DNA from 2 places in the Massilia sp. UYP34 genome. Region 1 is predicted to be linked to the other one. Evidence: predicted binding sites of a transcription regulator. Region 1 holds the regulator's gene; the other holds the start of a gene.

Region 1 (7,882 bases):
GCGATGCCTGGCAAGCAGATGGCGATCGATGCCGACCTGAACGCCGGCCTGATCGGCGAAGCCGACGCCCGCAAGCGCCGCCAGGAAGTCGCGCAGGAAGCCGAGTTCTACGGCGCTATGGACGGCGCCTCGAAGTACGTGAAGGGCGACGCCGTCGCCGGCATCATGATCACGGTGATCAACGTGGTGGCGGGCCTGATCGTGGGCGTGGTGATGCACGACCTGGCGATCGGCGAGGCGACCAAGATCTACACCCTGCTGGCCATCGGCGACGGCCTGGTGGCGCAGATCCCTTCCCTGATCATCTCGATCGCGGCCGGCATGGTCGTGTCGCGCGTCGCCAACGACGAGGACGTGAGCTCGCAGCTGACCAACCAGCTGATGGCCAAGCCCGAAACGATGTACATCACCGCCGCCATCATCGGCGCCCTGGGCATGATCCCGGGCATGCCCAATCTGGTATTCCTGCTGCTGGGCGGTTCGCTGGCCGGCGCCGGCTACATGATTTCCAAGCGCCGCAAGGAAGGGCCGGCCAAGGAAGAAGCGGCCGCCGCTGCCGCCGCCGATGCCGCCGCGGCAAGCCGCGCCCCGGCCGAGAGCGAAGAAGCGACCTGGCAGGATGTCATGCCGGTCGACACCCTGGGCCTGGAAGTGGGCTACCGCCTGATCCCGCTGGTCGACAAGAACCAGGGCGGCGAGCTGCTCAAGCGTATCAAGGGCATCCGCAAGAAGTTCGCGCAAGAAGTGGGCTTCCTGGCGCCGCCGGTGCACATCCGCGACAACCTGGAACTGAAGCCATCGGCCTACCGCATCACCCTCAAGGGCGTGGAAGTGGGCAGCGGCGAAGCGCTGAACGGCCAGTTCCTGGCGATCAACCCGGGCATGGCCAGCGGCACCCTGCCAGGCCTGGTGACGGTCGATCCGGCCTTCGGCCTGCCGGCCACCTGGATCGACGCCGGCTTGCGCGACGAAGCGCAGAGCATGGGCTACACCGTGGTCGACGCCGGCACCGTGGTGGCGACCCACCTGAACCACCTGATCACGATGCACGCGTCGGAACTGCTGGGCCGCATGGAAGTGCAGGCGCTGCTGGACCACCTGGGCAAGGAAACGCCGAAGCTGGTCGAAGACCTGGTGCCGAAGGTCGTCTCGCTGTCGATCCTGCAGAAAGTGCTGCAGAACCTGCTGGTCGAGGGCGTGCACATCCGCGACATGCGCTCGATCATCGAGGCGCTGTCGGAGCACGCGAACATGACGCAGGATCCGTCGGAACTGACCGCCGTGGTGCGCGTGGCCCTGGGCCGCGCCATCGTCCAGCAGCTGTTCCCGGGCGAGAACGAGTTGTCGGTGATGACCCTGGACAACCGCCTCGAGCGCCTCCTGATGCAGGCGATGGGCGCCGGCGGCGACGGCACCGGCATCGAGCCGGGCCTGGCCGACACCATCGCCCAGCAGGCGGCCCATTCGGCCAACCAGCAGGAGCAGATGGGCCACACCCCGGTGCTGCTGGTGCCGGCCCCGCTGCGCGTGCTCCTGTCGCGCTTCCTGCGCCGCGCCGTGCCGCAGCTGAAGGTGCTGTCGCATGCGGAAGTGCCGGAAACCAAGACGATTCGGGTGACCAGCCTGGTGGGTGTGCCGATGTGATTGCGCAGGGAGGCGTGGAGTTACCCTGATCGTTCAGACTGCAACACCAGCGGGCGGAATTTGCGCCAGATCCATCGTGCGAACAAGGTGACAGCCCCTACAATGACTAAAGCGGTGCTCAAAGCGAGAAGGGTTTCCATATCGGCTATTTCCTCTGCGTTGCGAGCGCCGTAAAGAGTACTCAGCCAGATGGCGAATGATTCAGGTATTTGTGGAAAGAGATAGTAGTAGTGTAGCCAGAAGCGAGCAAGCATGACTGTCGCTACGAATACCCAGATCGTCATCAGTGTCCGTGTCATTACCTTGTTCACTTGACCGTCACCCGCCCGTAAGCTGTCATGGAACTGCCTGGTATGTTGATCTGCCGGCCTGCTCTCAGGTGCGCGCGAATGATGTTGAAGTCAGCTTGATGTTGAATGGTAATGCATCCTCTACTAATACCTGCCGCTCCGCGTGGATGAAGTCGAAAGTTTCCTCGTTTCACGCCATTGCAGAAAGTCTCGTCGTCGATTTTGCCATCCGTTGCGTAGAGGGCGAACCATTCCGAACGATCGACGAAAAAATCGCGCAGCGGCCCCAACCGGCCGCCTGACCGCCGGTCCACGATGTAGTAAGCACCAGGCGGAATCGGCCCGAGATCTGGATTGCATGCAAATCTCGGCTGGTTGGCATGGTTGTCCAGTCCTGAAAAAGCTGGGAACTGCAAAGCATTCATTTTGAACATGCTCATCGGCCGTCCGTTGAGTTCAAACGCGCATTCGATCATTCTCTATCTCCTAAAAGCTTTGGCACACGCTAATGATGGGAGATAGATCGCGTTCGCTCGCTGAGCCGCAACAACAGGCTCATCACTTGATGGTGATCGTGCGCTCGACCAGCCCAAGGTCGGTAATGGTCACCAGCACGTCGAGCGGAACCTCCGAGTCGGCGTGCAGATAGAACTCGACGCCGCCTGGCCCGCCCTCGGAATCGTGCGGTCCGATATTGGTCACATACACGTTCGCCCGGCCCAGGTGGGGGCGGCCGGGCGAGGAATCGTGGGGATAGGCCGCGGCGCCGGTCCCGGTCCCGGCGCTCCACTCGACGGCGGTGACCATGACGGCGGAGCGCTCGCACATCTTTTGCCAGTCCCAGTTGTAATTGCATCGCACGCGGCCCTGGACCTTGCGATACAACAGCCGAATCGATTTGACCATGGTGCCTCCCGGGGGCCATCGACAGTCAGCCTGTCTTGCCCACTTAGACCTCTCTTGTAGGACAAAGATCGCCCGGCCGCGACGCCTTCTGACGACAATACCGGCTTGCCATTCAATCAAAATGTATCGCTGTTGCCGATGTCGATGAAATAGGCCCTTTTCCCCATCCTTTTCCCCTGATGGTTTCCCTAGAGCATCGTCAATAATGGTTCCTATCGACAGGCATCGTGCCGTCATGCAGAACCAGATTGAAGCGCGGAGAACCAGATGAAGGTGAAGAAATTTACGGCAGCAACGTCCCGAGATGCCTTGCGCAAGGTGCGCGAAGCCCTGGGGCCGGACGCCGTCATCCTCTCCAACCGTCCGGTCGACGGCCAGGTCGAGATCCTGGCGCTGGACAACGATGACGTGGCCTCGCTGGCCGCGCCGGCCGCCGATTCGGAAATGGCCCAGCCGGCGCCGCAATTGCAGCACTTCGACGACCTGGCGCCAGCCAAGGCAGCGGCCCCCGCAGCCGCTCCGGCCTTCCTGTCGCGCCGCCTGCAGGACGCCGCCCCGGCCGCGCCGAGGGCGCCGGTCGCGCCAGCCTATACCGAAGTGACCCCGGCCCCGACCTACGCCGAGCGCCGCGCCCCGAGCGCCGAGCCGGCGATCGACATGAGCGCCATGACCTCGATGATGAGCGCCGCCATCGCCCAGGCCAAGGAATCGGCCGCCGCCGAAATGAACGGCATGATGAGCGAGATCCGCGCCATGCGCGGCCTGATGGAAACCCAGCTGGCCGAACTGTCGTGGAACGCCACCGCCCAGCGCGAGCCGCACAAGGCCACCGTGCTGCGCGAGATGCTGGCTGCCGGTTTTTCGGCCACCCTGGCGCGTTATCTGATCGAGAAAATGTCGGCAACCAAGGATGCGCTCGAGGCCATGCGTTGGGTAAAGACCGTGCTGGCCCGTAACCTGACCACCATCGGCAACGAAGACGCGCTGCTCGAGCAGGGCGGCGTGTACGCGCTGGTCGGCCCGACCGGCGTCGGCAAGACCACCACCACCGCCAAGCTGGCCGCGCGCTGCGTGATGCGCCACGGCCCGGACAAGCTGGCCCTGATCACCACCGACGCCTATCGTATCGGCGGCCACGAGCAGCTGCGCATCTACGGCAAGATCCTGGGCGTGATGGTGCACTCGGTGAAGGACGAAGCCGACCTGCGCATCGCCCTGAAGGAATTGCGCAACAAGCACACCGTGCTGATCGACACCATCGGCATGTCGCAGCGCGACCACATGGTGGCCGAGCAGGTCGCCATGCTGTCCGGCTCGGGCGCCGACGTGAAGCGCCTGCTGTGCCTGAACTCGACCTCGACGGGCGAAACGCTGAACGAAGTGGTGCGCGCCTACCAGGGCAGCGGCCTGCACGGCGCCATCATGACCAAGTTGGACGAAGCCACGTCGATCGGCGGCGTGCTCGACATCGTGATCCGCCAGAAGCTGAACCTGCACTACATCTCGAACGGCCAGCGTGTGCCGGAAGACCTGCACGTGGCCGACCGCACCCTGCTGGTCGACCGCGCCTTCCGCAACCGCGGCAACGCTACTACCGACGCCGACCTGCCGCTGATGATGGCGGCAGCCCAAGCCGCGCGCGAGGTGAGCCTTGGCTAGTTTCGATTTCGACCAGGCCGAAGGCCTGCGCCGCATGCTGCAGGGCCCGCGTCCGCGCGTGGTCACCTTCCTCTCGGCCACGCCCGAAGACGACAAGGGCGCCATGCTGGTCAACCTGGGCGCTTCGCTGGCCCAGGCCGGCAACGACGTGCTGATCGTCGACGCCTGCGAAGTGGACTACGGCGTCGCGCGCCGGCTTGGCATGAACCGCAGCGCCTCGCTGCTGCAGGTGGCGCGCCAGGAAAGCGCTTTGAACCAGGTGATCCGCCCGGCGCCTCAAGGCTTTTCGGTGGTGCCGATGGGCGTGCCCGACACGGCGGCCGAAGCGCGCCGCCTGGGCAAGACCTTCGACGTGCTGGCGCTGCAAACGGGAATCGTGATCGTCGACGCCGAACTCGGCCCCGACGGCGATTTCCCGGTGGCTTCGATGGTGGATTCCGAGATCGTGGTGCAGGTATCCACCAGCGCGGCGTCGATCACGAATGCCTACGCACTGATCAAGCGCTTGTCGCAGCAACTGGGCCGGCGCCCTTTCGGGATCCTTGTTACCGGCGCGACAGAGACTGAGGCCAAGGTGGTATACGATAATATGTCAGCGGCAGCAACACGTTATCTTGCCGTCAAGCTCAGCTTCATGGGCTCTGTGCCGGCCGACGAATACCTGCACCGGGCCGCGCGCCTGGGCCGGGCCGTGGTCGATGCCTTTCCGCTGGCCGGTGCGTCGGTGGCGTTTCGCCAGCTCGCAGGCAAGTTCGCGCTGAACGCCATGCCGCAGTTCGGCAAGCAGGGCGGCGCAGCCCGCTTAGGTTCGTGACCGGCATCGGCAATAGAACAAGTAGAGAGAAGACTGACACCAGCATGTACACGGTCAAAGGGAAAACGGACAAGAATTCTTTGCTGACGGAGCATATGCCGTTGGTAAAGCGCCTTGCCCACCACATGAAGGCCAAGTTGCCGCCTTCCGTGGAAGTCGATGACCTGGTGCAAGCAGGCATGATCGGCCTGCTGGACGCGATCAACCGCTACGAAGACACCCACGGCGCGCAATTCGAGACCTATGCGGTGTTGCGCATCCGCGGCGCGATGCTCGACGAATTGCGCAGCAGCGACTGGATGCCGCGCAGTACGCGCCAGAACATGCGCAAGGTCGAGACCGCAATGCACGCGCTGCAGCAGCGGCTGGGCCGCCCGCCGAGCGAATCCGAGGTGGCCGGCTCGCTCAAGCTCTCGCTCGAGGATTACCAGGACATGCTGGCCGACTCGGGCGGCCACCAGCTGCTCTATTACGAAGATTTCCATGACGACGACGGCGACGGCAATTTCCTCGACCGCTATGCGGTGGACGACAGCGACCCCTTGCGCGGCCTGATGGAAACCGACTTCCGCCACGCCGTGATCGAGGCCATCGACAACCTGCCGCCGCGCGAGAAGCTGTTGATGGGCCTGTATTACGAAGAAGAGCTGAACCTGAAGGAAATCGGCGCCGTCATGGGCGTCTCCGAATCGCGGGTGTCGCAGCTGCACACCCAGGCCGTCGCGCGCCTGCGCACCACCTTGAGAGAGCATATATGGACTGGGCCAGCGTAGGCGGCCTGGTGCTGGCGATCGCCGGCATTTTCCTCGGCTACACGCTCGACGGCGGCAGGTTCGCATCGCTGATGCAGCCGGCGGCCTTCGCCATCGTCGTCGTCGGCACCTTCGGCGCCGTGCTGCTGCAGAGCGAGTCGCGCACGTTCCTGCGCGGCCTCGGCATGCTGCGCTGGGTGTTCGTGCCGCCAAAAAACGGCCGCCAGAAGCTGTCGCGCGACATCGCGCTGTGGAGCCAGTCGGCGCGCCGCGACGGCCTGCTGTCGCTGGAACAATATATGGGCAGGGCCGATCCGTTCGTGGCCAAGGGCCTGCGCCTGGTGGTGGACGGCATCGCGCCCGACAAGCTGCGCAGCCTGCTCGAGCACGAGATCAACGGCTATGAATTCGCCCAGCGGCAAGCGGCGCGCATCTGGGAATCGGCGGCCGGCTATGCGCCGACGATCGGCATCCTGGGCGCCGTGCTGGGCCTGATCCAGGTGATGGAAAACCTGTCCGACCCGGCGCGCCTGGGTTCGGGCATCGCGGTCGCTTTCGTCTCGACCGTGTACGGCGTGGGCCTGGCCAACCTGTTCCTCTACCCGGTCGGCAATAAATTGAAGGCGATCGTCAACGACCGGGTCGCGCAGTACGAGATCCTGGCCGAGGTGTTCGCCGACCTGGCCAGCGGCGACCACGGCCGCGTGGTCGACGAGCGCGTCGCCAGCCTGCTGGCGCGCCACTGACGGCACGCGAGATCATGGCCCGCAAGCGCTACGACGAGGACGTCCCGCAGGAACACCACGAGCGCTGGCTGATCTCGTACGCCGACCTGATCACCTTGCTGTTCGCCTTCTTCGTGGTGATGTACGCGATCTCCATCGTCAACGAGGGCAAGTACCAGGTGCTGTCCGACGCCCTGGGCGACGCCTTCGGCGGGCGCGGCGCGGCCACGCAGGTGAACACCAATGTCGAGCCGGTGCTGCCGCTGTCGCACATCATCAACCGCAAGCGCAACGAGGCCGCGCGGCGCGAGCAGGAGCGCATGGGCGCGATGGCGCGCGCGCTGTCGGCGACCCTGCTGCCGCTGGTGAAGTCGGGCCAGGTGCGGGTGACCCAGAACGCGCGCGGCATCAGCGTCGAGATCAACGCCAGCGTGCTGTTCGCGCAGGGCCAGGCCTTGCTCGATCCCGAAGCGCGCGAAGTGCTGGGCGCGGTGGCGGGCCTGCTCCGGGATGACAGCCACCGCATCGAGGTCGAGGGCCATACCGACGACGTGCCGATCGCCAGCCCGGTGTATCCGTCGAACTGGGAACTGTCGACCGCGCGCGCCTCGAGCGTGGTGCGCCTGTTCATCGACCACGGACTGCCGCCGGCGCGGCTGTCGGCGATCGGCTTTGCCGACACGCGGCCGGTGGCGCCGAATACGGACGTGTCCGGGCAGACCCGCAACCGGCGGGTGGCGGTGACCATCCTGGCGGCCTTGCCTGAAACAGGCGGTAACATTCTGCCCTGAACTGTCACGACTACCCGTGTCATAATTGGAAGACCGTTGTCGCGCCCGCGGCGGCGAGTCTGTCAAACCGTGGTGGCCCCGTCCCGGAAGGAGGCAAGATGCATGTCAAACGAAGCATGCCGGCAGCTGTGCTGGCGACGCTGCTGGCGCTGGGCGGCCTGGCCGGCGCGGTCAAGGCCGTGGAGGCCAAGGTGAACGTGCATCACCGGCTCGAAGTGAAGACCGGCGCCAAGTCGGTCAAGGTGCGGGTGCTGATCGAAAACCGCGGCGACCAGTCGGTGTGGATCCCGCGCGAGATCGC
Region 2 (7,882 bases), on a different contig from region 1:
CATGCCCAGGGGCTGAACAATGTGCTCGTGATCGACGAGGCCCAGAACCTGTCGAGCGAGGTGCTCGAACAGTTGCGCCTGTTGACCAATCTCGAGACCAGCGAGCGCAAGCTGCTGCAGATCATCCTGATCGGCCAGCCCGAGCTGCGCACCATGCTGGCGCGGCCGGAGCTGGAGCAGCTGGCGCAGCGCGTGATCGCGCGCTATCACCTGGGGCCGCTGTCCGAGCAGGAAACCGGGGCCTATATCGCGCACCGGCTGGCGGTGTCGGGGGCGGTCGGGATGCCGTTCCCGCCGGGCCTGACGCCGCAGGTACACCGCCTGACGCATGGCGTGCCGCGCCGGATCAACCTGCTGTGCGACCGCGCGCTGCTCGGCGCCTATGTCGAGAACAGCCCGCAAGTCACGCGCGCCATCCTGCTCAGGTCGGCCGAGGAAGTGTTTGCCGGCGAGCCGGCCCCACGCAAGCCGCTGCGCTGGCCGCTGCTGGCGGGCGGGGCGCTGGCCGGCGTGGCGATCAGCGCCGCGGCCTGGCAGATGCTGCCGCACCAGGCGCAGCCGGCCGCCGCGCAAGCGGGGGCGGCGGCCGTGCAGCAGGTGGCGGCCAGGCCGGCGCCGCCGTCGATGGAGGGGGCGCCCGTGGCCGGCGCCGATTTCGCGGTCGGCAAGAACGAGACCGATGCGCTGCGCGCGCTGGCGGCCCTGTGGGGGCCGTCGTTCGCCGGCATTGCCGGCGCCAGCCCGAAGGCGATCTGCGAGGCGGCGCAGCGCGCCAACCTGCGCTGTCACCAGGGCCGCGGCGGCCTGTACGAACTGCGCCTGCTGGACCGCCCGGCCGTGGTCACCCTGCACGATGGTCCGCGCACCGGGTATGCGGTGCTGGTCGGGATGGACGAAGACAGCGTGCTGCTCGCCGCGGATGGGCGCCGCGCGCGGGTCGCCATTCCCGCCTTCGTCTCGCGCTTCGGCGGCGAGTTCACGACGTTCTGGCGCATGCCGGGCGCGTTTCGCGACGTCGTGGGACAGGGCGACCGTGGCCCCGACGTCGACTGGATCGCCCAGCGCCTGGCGGGCCTGAACAAGACCACCGCGCCGCCGCTCGACCAGCCGCTGGCGGCGCGCACCCAGGAATGGCTGCGCGCCTTCCAGGCGGCCCAGGACCTGAAGGCGGACGGCGTGGCCGGGCCGCGCACCTATATGCGTCTGAACCAGCTGTCGGGCGTGGCCGAGCCGCGCCTGGTGGCCGGTCCGGCGACGGGAAACTGATATGTCGTACATCCTCGAAGCACTCAAGAAGGCCCAGGCCGAACGCCAGCTGGGCAATGCCCCGACCATCCATGCGCCGCCGCCGATGTATGCGGCGCCGGATCGCGCCCAGGGCGGGAACCGGCGCCATCTCGTGATCGGCCTCGGCCTGGGCGTGCTGGTGGCGGCCGCCGCGTTGCTGTGGGTACGCCACGGGGGCGAGCAGCCGGTGCGGCTGGCGGCGGCGCCGGTGGCCGTGCCGGCGCCGGTGTCTGCGCCCGCACCTGCATCCGCTCCTGATCCTGCTCCTGCGCCGACCGCCGCTCCAGCGCCGGCGCCGCGCGCAGCCGCGCCGGTGGCCGCGAAGCCGGCGCAGACAAGGGGCGTGGCCGAAGCGCCGGCTTCTTCAACGCGGGCCGCGCCGGCGCGCAAGGCGTCAGAACCGGCGCCGGAGCCGGCGTCGACACCGGCGCCAACACCGGCGCCCGTGGCGGCGGCCGTGCCGGCCGGCGACGACAACCTGCGTACCCTGCAGCAATTGCCCGAGGCGGTCAGGCGCGAGATCCCGCAACTGAGCTTCGGCGGCTACATCTATTCGCCGACACCGGGCGAGAGCTTGTTGCTGGTCGATAAGATGCTGCGCCGCGAAGGCGAGGAAGTGGCGCCCGGACTGGTGCTCGAGCGCCTGATGCCGAAGGCGGCGGTGATGAACTACAGGGGGACCCGCTACCGTGTCGCGTACTGAAGCGCCGCCAACGGCGCAACGGCAGGGGGCCGGCCCGGTCCTGGGCGTGGTGGGCTGGTCGGGCAGCGGCAAGACCACCTTGCTGGAAGGGCTGGTCGCGCGCCTGGCGCAGGACGGCTTGCGGGTCAACATCGTCAAGCACAGCCACCACGACATCGAACTCGAACCGCCGCGCAAGGACAGCGCGCGCCTGCGCCTGGCCGGGGCGGCCGAGGTGATGATCGCGTCGCCTTACCGCATTGCCATCATGCGCGAACTGCGCGCCGAGCCGGAGCCGGGGCTGGACGAGTTGCTGGCGCGGCTGTCGCCGGCCGACCTGACCCTGGTCGAAGGCTATAAATGGACATCCCTGCCCAAGCTGGAGGTGCACCGCCCGGGTCTGGGCAAGCCGCCGCTGTTCCAGGACGATGTCACGATCCTGGGCGTGATCTCGGACGCGGCGCGGCCCGTCGATGCGCACGCCGGACTCGCCTGGCTCGACTTGAACGACCTGGGGCAGGTGGTGGAATGGGTTTGCGGATGGTTAAAGTCGCAGCCTCAAGTTCGGGGCGAAGCGGCCGTTAAAGACTGACGTGTCTTTTTCTGGAGAGGTGTATGGACGTCACGAACATTGCAAAGCTTGCAACCAGCATGGCCGAAACCGGTATCCGTCAGGAAGTCGGCGTTTCCATGCTCAAGAAATCCATGGACATCCAGGCGGCATCGGCCGCCCAGCTGCTCGACGCGCTGCCACAGCCGCAAAACCTGCCACCACACCTGGGCAATACGATCAATACCAAAGCTTGAACACAAAGGCGTGAATCCAGCGCCTGAGCGATCGGCGCTGATCGATGCAGAAGGCACGAACTTGAGCGCAAAAGCCAGGTCGAAGATCACATGGGATTGTGTCTTGCCTTTTGAAACCCGGCTTGCATGCCGGGTTTTTGCTGTCGTCGTTTAGTGGAATGCGCGCAGGATGCGCTCCTCGCCCGACCGGTCCTGGTAGCGGTCATTGGCGGCGCGGGTAGCGGCCATCATGCGCTCGAGTTGGGCATCCTCGAAGCGTGACAGTTCTTCATTCGCCGCTTCGAGGGCGAGCGACAGCTTGGCGCGCGCATTCTGGTACAGGGCGCTGGAATAATGATCGGTATTCTTGAGCAGTTCTTCCGCGTTTTCGATCACGAGGCGCAGGTCGCCAATCAATTGCTCCTGCGTTTGTGCAGTGTGTTCAGAGTTTTCCATCGCCTTCACCTCTAAGCCGTATGAGTGACGTCTTAAAATATAAACAAGGAAGCTCCGCTCTGTTTGTTAGTGCGCAAACATAAGACAGCCGTTCTGGTGCCCTATTTCTTCGCACTATAAGCCCGGCGCGCGGGCGTCAACAGCTTACTGCACGGTAATACGCAGGTCACCGACCGAGACGGTCTGGCCACTGCGGATTTTCGCCGTTTTGCGGAGTTCCTGCCGACCATCGACCGACACCACACCGCTGGCGACCATGTTCTTGCCGGCGCCGCCGCTATCGACCAGGCCCACCAGCTTCAGCAGCTGGTTGACCTCGACGAATTCTGATGTCAAATCGAAAACTATTTTTTGCATTCTATCCTCGGGTTGGTGAAGGCGGCGTACGATTGATGAGGTCGCCTAATGTGGACGTGGAACGCCGTCGTTCGATCGACACCGCAGCGTCGTCCGGCTTACACCGGATCCGGATGCGTCATGTCGATCGGCACGATCCACTGGTCGAACTGCCGTTCGTCGACGAAACCGCTCTGCAGGGCGGCCTGGCGCAAGGTCAGGCCGTCCGTCGATGCCTTCTTGGCGATCTGCGCGGCGCGATCATACCCGATGTGCGGCGCCAGCGCAGTCACCAGCATCAGCGATTTTTCCATCAGCTCGCCGATGCGGGCGCGGTTCGGCTCGATGCCCCGGGCGCAATGCTCGTCGAACGAACGCATGCCGTCGGCCAGCAGGCGTGCGCTCTGCAAGAAGTTATGCACGATCATGGGCTTGAACACATTGAGCTCGAAATTGCCCTGCGAGCCGCCGACCGTGATGGCGACGTCGTTGCCGAATACCTGGCAGCACAGCATGGTGAGCGCTTCGCACTGGGTCGGATTGACCTTGCCGGGCATGATCGAGCTGCCCGGTTCGTTCTCGGGAATGGTGATCTCCCCCAGGCCGGAGCGGGGGCCGGACGCCATCCAGCGCACGTCGTTGGCGATCTTCATGAGGGCCGTGGCCAGGGTCTTGAAAGCGCCGTGGGCGCCGACCATGGCGTCGTGGGCGGCCAGGGCCATGAACTTGTTCGGCGCGGTCTTGAACGACAGGCCGGTGCGCGAGCCGAGCTCGGCCGCAATACGCGGGGCGAATTCGGGGTGGGCGTTCAGGCCGGTGCCCACCGCGGTGCCGCCGGCGGCCAGCAGCAAGAGGCCCGGCAGGGTGGACTTCAGCAATTGCTCGGCATAGTCGAGCTGGGCCACGTAGCCGGAGAATTCCTGGCCCAGGGTCAGCGGCGTTGCGTCCTGCAGGTGGGTGCGGCCGATCTTGACGATCGGCTCGAAATCGCGCGATTTGCGCAGCAGGGTGCCGCGCAGCTGGGCCAGCGCCGGCAGCACATTCTTGGCCAGGGCCCAGGCGGCGGCCACGTGCATGGCGGTCGGGAAGATGTCGTTCGACGATTGGCCCATGTTGACGTCGTCGTTCGGGTGCAGCAGTCGCCCTTCGCCGCGCGCGCCGCCCAGCAGCTCCGAGCCGCGGTTGGCCAGCACTTCGTTCATGTTCATATTGCTTTGCGTGCCCGAGCCGGTCTGCCAGACGGCGAGCGGGAATTCGTCAGGATGGCGGCCCTCGAGCACTTCGTCGGCCGCCCGCATGATGGCGTCGGCCTTGTCGCTGGAGAGCTTGCCGAGCGAACGGTTGACCGCCGCCGCCGCACGCTTGACCTGGGCCAGCGCCGCGACCAGCTCGGGCGCCATGCGCTCGGTGGAGATGTGGAAATGGTGGAGCGAGCGCTGGGTCTGCGCGCCCCATAGACGATCGGCAGGCACGTCGATCGGGCCAAAGCTGTCCTTCTCAATCCTGTTTTCCATAAACATTCCTGTTTTACAAGGGGCTGGGATTAAAGAGTTTATCGCAATGTCCGTTAATTACGCTTGGGCTTCTCTTTCGGTATTCCTTATGGCTAGCCGCCTCCCCTTGACCATCACTTGCACGCTGCTGTCCGGCCTCGCCGGCGCAGCCGAACTGGGCGAAGCGCAGGTCGCTTCGTACATCGGCCAGCCGCTCGTGGCGGACATTGAACTGACCATGCTCGCCGCCCCGTCGACCCCGGTCCAGGTGCGCCTGGCCCACCCGAACGTCTACCGCGGCGCCAATATCGGCATGCCGCACATGCTGTCGACACTGAATATGACTGTGACGCAGCGCGAGGGCCGCCAGTTCCTGCGCGTCACGTCGCTGGCCCCGGTCGAGTCAAGCCGCCTGCACCTGTACCTGGAACTGGCCGATGGCGGCCAGCGCGACGTGCGCCTGGTGACCTTGTCGATGGCGCCGGATCCGAATCCCCCGCCGCCGGCGCCGGCCAGGATCGCGACGCCGGTCGTGGCCGCCACGCCGCCGCCGGCCGCGGTCGCGCCGGTCGTGGCCAAGTCGCGTCCGGCGCCGCCCCCCGTGCCGGTCGTCGCGAAGATCGCGCCGGCGCCGAAGCCGGAACCCGCATCCGGGGCCGAGCCCAGGCCGGAACCGCCACGGGAAGCGCGGCCGGCGCCGGCCGCGAAGCCGACCCCGCCGCCCAGGGCGCTGCCCCTGGCGCTGGCCGCACCGCCTGCGCCGGCCGCCTGCGCCCCCGGCATCGACCGTTCGACCGTGTGCGCCGCGCTGGATGTCAAGAATGCGCAATTGCGCGAACAGATCGGCCAGCTGGAAGACAAGGTGAAGGTATTGCAGGTGGCGCTCGGCGCCAGTCCGGCGGCGGTGGGCAAGCCGCAGCTTGCCAACCCGAACACGCCGCATCCGGCGCGGCGGCGTCCGGCGCCCGAACCGGAGGCGTCGACGCCCTGGGGCTGGATCGCCGGCGCCGTTGGCGCCATGCTGGTGCTGGCCGGCGCTGCGCTCCTGATGCTGGTGCGGCGGCGTCGCCAGCGGGCAGGGCAGCTTCAGCCCATGCGCGGCGTACCCTGGATCACGCGCCTGCGCGAGCGTATCGCGCGCAAGAAAACAAGCCCGGAACCGGTCGAGCCGAATCTGGACGAGACCGGGAAGCAGATGTCGACACCAGGGTGACGGTGCGTAATGCAGGACGTGTGATCGATGAGGCCAACAAAAAAGGCACCCGCAGGTGCCTTCGTTCAGGATTCGCCGGGAATCAATGCACCGGGAATCAATGCGCCTGCAGCGCGCGGTCCAGCCGGCCATCGGATGGCTCGGTCACGTCGCGGATCGCGCGGTCATTGGCCATCAGCTGCTTGAGCAGGTCGATCTTGCGCAGGCGCTGGGCGCCTGCCAGGGCAGGCATGCCGGCGGCGGCGCTGCGGGCTTCGACCTTGGCTTCCAGGTTCAGGCTGGCAAACTCGTTCCAATCCCCGGTCTTGGCGGCGTCCGACATCCGACGGGTCAGGCCAGCCAGGTTTTCGTACATCGCGAGGGCGTCGTTTGCGTTCATGTTGCCACCAAAACAATGAAAGTCCGGCCGGATTGCCGGTTGTCTGGTTCTTTTACGGCAGCGGTTTCGGGAACTTTAGGGTTGCCTCGAAAAAATCTTGAATTTTTTTTGAGGCGGTCTGGCATGCCATGCCACGCCGTTGCGCGGCATGGCGCACCGCTTTCGCATCCCCTGGTCAACGATCGACGCGCGGCGACGGCGCCGTTCGCCGCCGGCTGGCATACTGTCGTCATGGATCATGAGAACAAACACGACAAGATGCACGCGGAGGAGCACGACGCGCACGACGCGCTCGACGAGATCGCGCGCCGCACGCTGGCGCATTACGAGCGCAACGCCGATGCCTTCTTCGCCGGCACGATCGACCACGACGTCAGCCAGAACATCGCCGCCCTGCTGGACGCGATCGAGGCTCCGCGCCCGTACACCATCCTCGACCTGGGCTGCGGCCCGGGGCGCGACCTCAAGACCTTCGGCGCGCTGGGCCATCGTGCCATCGGCGTCGACGGCAGCGAACGCTTCGTCGCCATGGCGCGCGCTTACAGCGGCTGCGAGGTTTGGCGCCAGGATTTCCTGCACCTCGATCTGCCTCAAGGCTTATTCGATGGCATTTTCGCCAACGCGGTGCTGTTCCATGTGCCCAGCGCCGCCTTGCCGCAGGTGCTCGCGCACCTGCACGCCGCGCTCAAGCCGGGCGGGGTGCTGTTCAGTTCCAATCCGCGCGGCGACAACCAGGAAGGCTGGAACGGCCCGCGCTACGGCAGTTATCATGATTACCCCACCTGGGAACGCTACCTGCGCGCGGCCGGCTTCACCGCGCTGCATCACTACTACCGTCCGCCCGGCCTGCCGCGCGACCAGCAGCCCTGGCTGGCCAGCGTCTGGAGAAAACCAGGGTAGTTGTTGCGACCTGTTTGTTAAGCGTCGAACAGAACCGCCTGGAAGTTCTACCTATTCTTAAGGCTCATCCACGTCACAGGCAAGGAGACTGCAATGAACAAGGATCAAGTCAAAGGCAAGGCGAAGGAAGTTGGCGGCAAGGTGCAGCAGAAAATCGGCGAAGCCGTCGGCAGCCGCCAGCAGCAGAGCGAAGGCCTGTCGAATCAGGCCGAAGGCAAGGTCCAGAAGAAAGTCGGCGACATGAAGGAAGTCGCCAAAGGCAATCGCTGATCCAGCCCGTCTTCCAGAACGGCCCGGTCGTGAACGCGACCGGGCCGTTCTGCTATCTGGCCGCCGAATTGCGTCCCGGA

What was found. Region 1 encodes FliA, which starts transcription of late flagellar genes. Its sites were predicted from a motif close to CTAAAGTTTNNNNNNNNNNNGCCGNTA; they were not measured.
Region 2: the regulator FliA is predicted to act here: its motif matches at 6,685-6,711, upstream of ACZ9AQ_RS12840 (flagellar protein FliT).

The regions. Positions count from the first base shown of each region.
Region 1 covers NZ_JBWBRF010000014.1:71,215-79,096, reverse strand. Annotated here, with positions in the region: gene flhA (flagellar biosynthesis protein FlhA) at 1-1,644, shown strand, start outside; gene ACZ9AQ_RS18615 (hypothetical protein) at 1,665-1,928, opposite strand; gene ACZ9AQ_RS18610 (DUF2778 domain-containing protein) at 1,952-2,410, opposite strand; gene ACZ9AQ_RS18605 (hypothetical protein) at 2,493-2,840, opposite strand; gene flhF (flagellar biosynthesis protein FlhF) at 3,108-4,499, shown strand; gene ACZ9AQ_RS18595 (MinD/ParA family ATP-binding protein) at 4,492-5,313, shown strand; gene ACZ9AQ_RS18590 (RNA polymerase sigma factor FliA) at 5,358-6,086, shown strand; gene ACZ9AQ_RS18585 (flagellar motor protein) at 6,068-6,811, shown strand; gene motD (flagellar motor protein MotD) at 6,826-7,581, shown strand; gene ACZ9AQ_RS18575 (hypothetical protein) at 7,680-7,882, shown strand, end outside.
Region 2 covers NZ_JBWBRF010000006.1:203,482-211,363, forward strand. Annotated here, with positions in the region: gene ACZ9AQ_RS12800 (AAA family ATPase) at 1-1,266, shown strand, start outside; gene ACZ9AQ_RS12805 (general secretion pathway protein GspB) at 1,268-1,990, shown strand; gene mobB (molybdopterin-guanine dinucleotide biosynthesis protein B) at 1,977-2,561, shown strand; gene ACZ9AQ_RS12815 (YjfB family protein) at 2,585-2,776, shown strand; gene ACZ9AQ_RS12820 (DUF883 family protein) at 2,927-3,211, opposite strand; gene ACZ9AQ_RS12825 (RNA-binding S4 domain-containing protein) at 3,356-3,568, opposite strand; gene fumC (class II fumarate hydratase) at 3,667-5,061, opposite strand; gene ACZ9AQ_RS12835 (type IV pilus assembly protein FimV) at 5,150-6,253, shown strand; gene ACZ9AQ_RS12840 (flagellar protein FliT) at 6,351-6,632, opposite strand; gene ACZ9AQ_RS12845 (class I SAM-dependent methyltransferase) at 6,891-7,532, shown strand; gene ACZ9AQ_RS12850 (CsbD family protein) at 7,626-7,802, shown strand.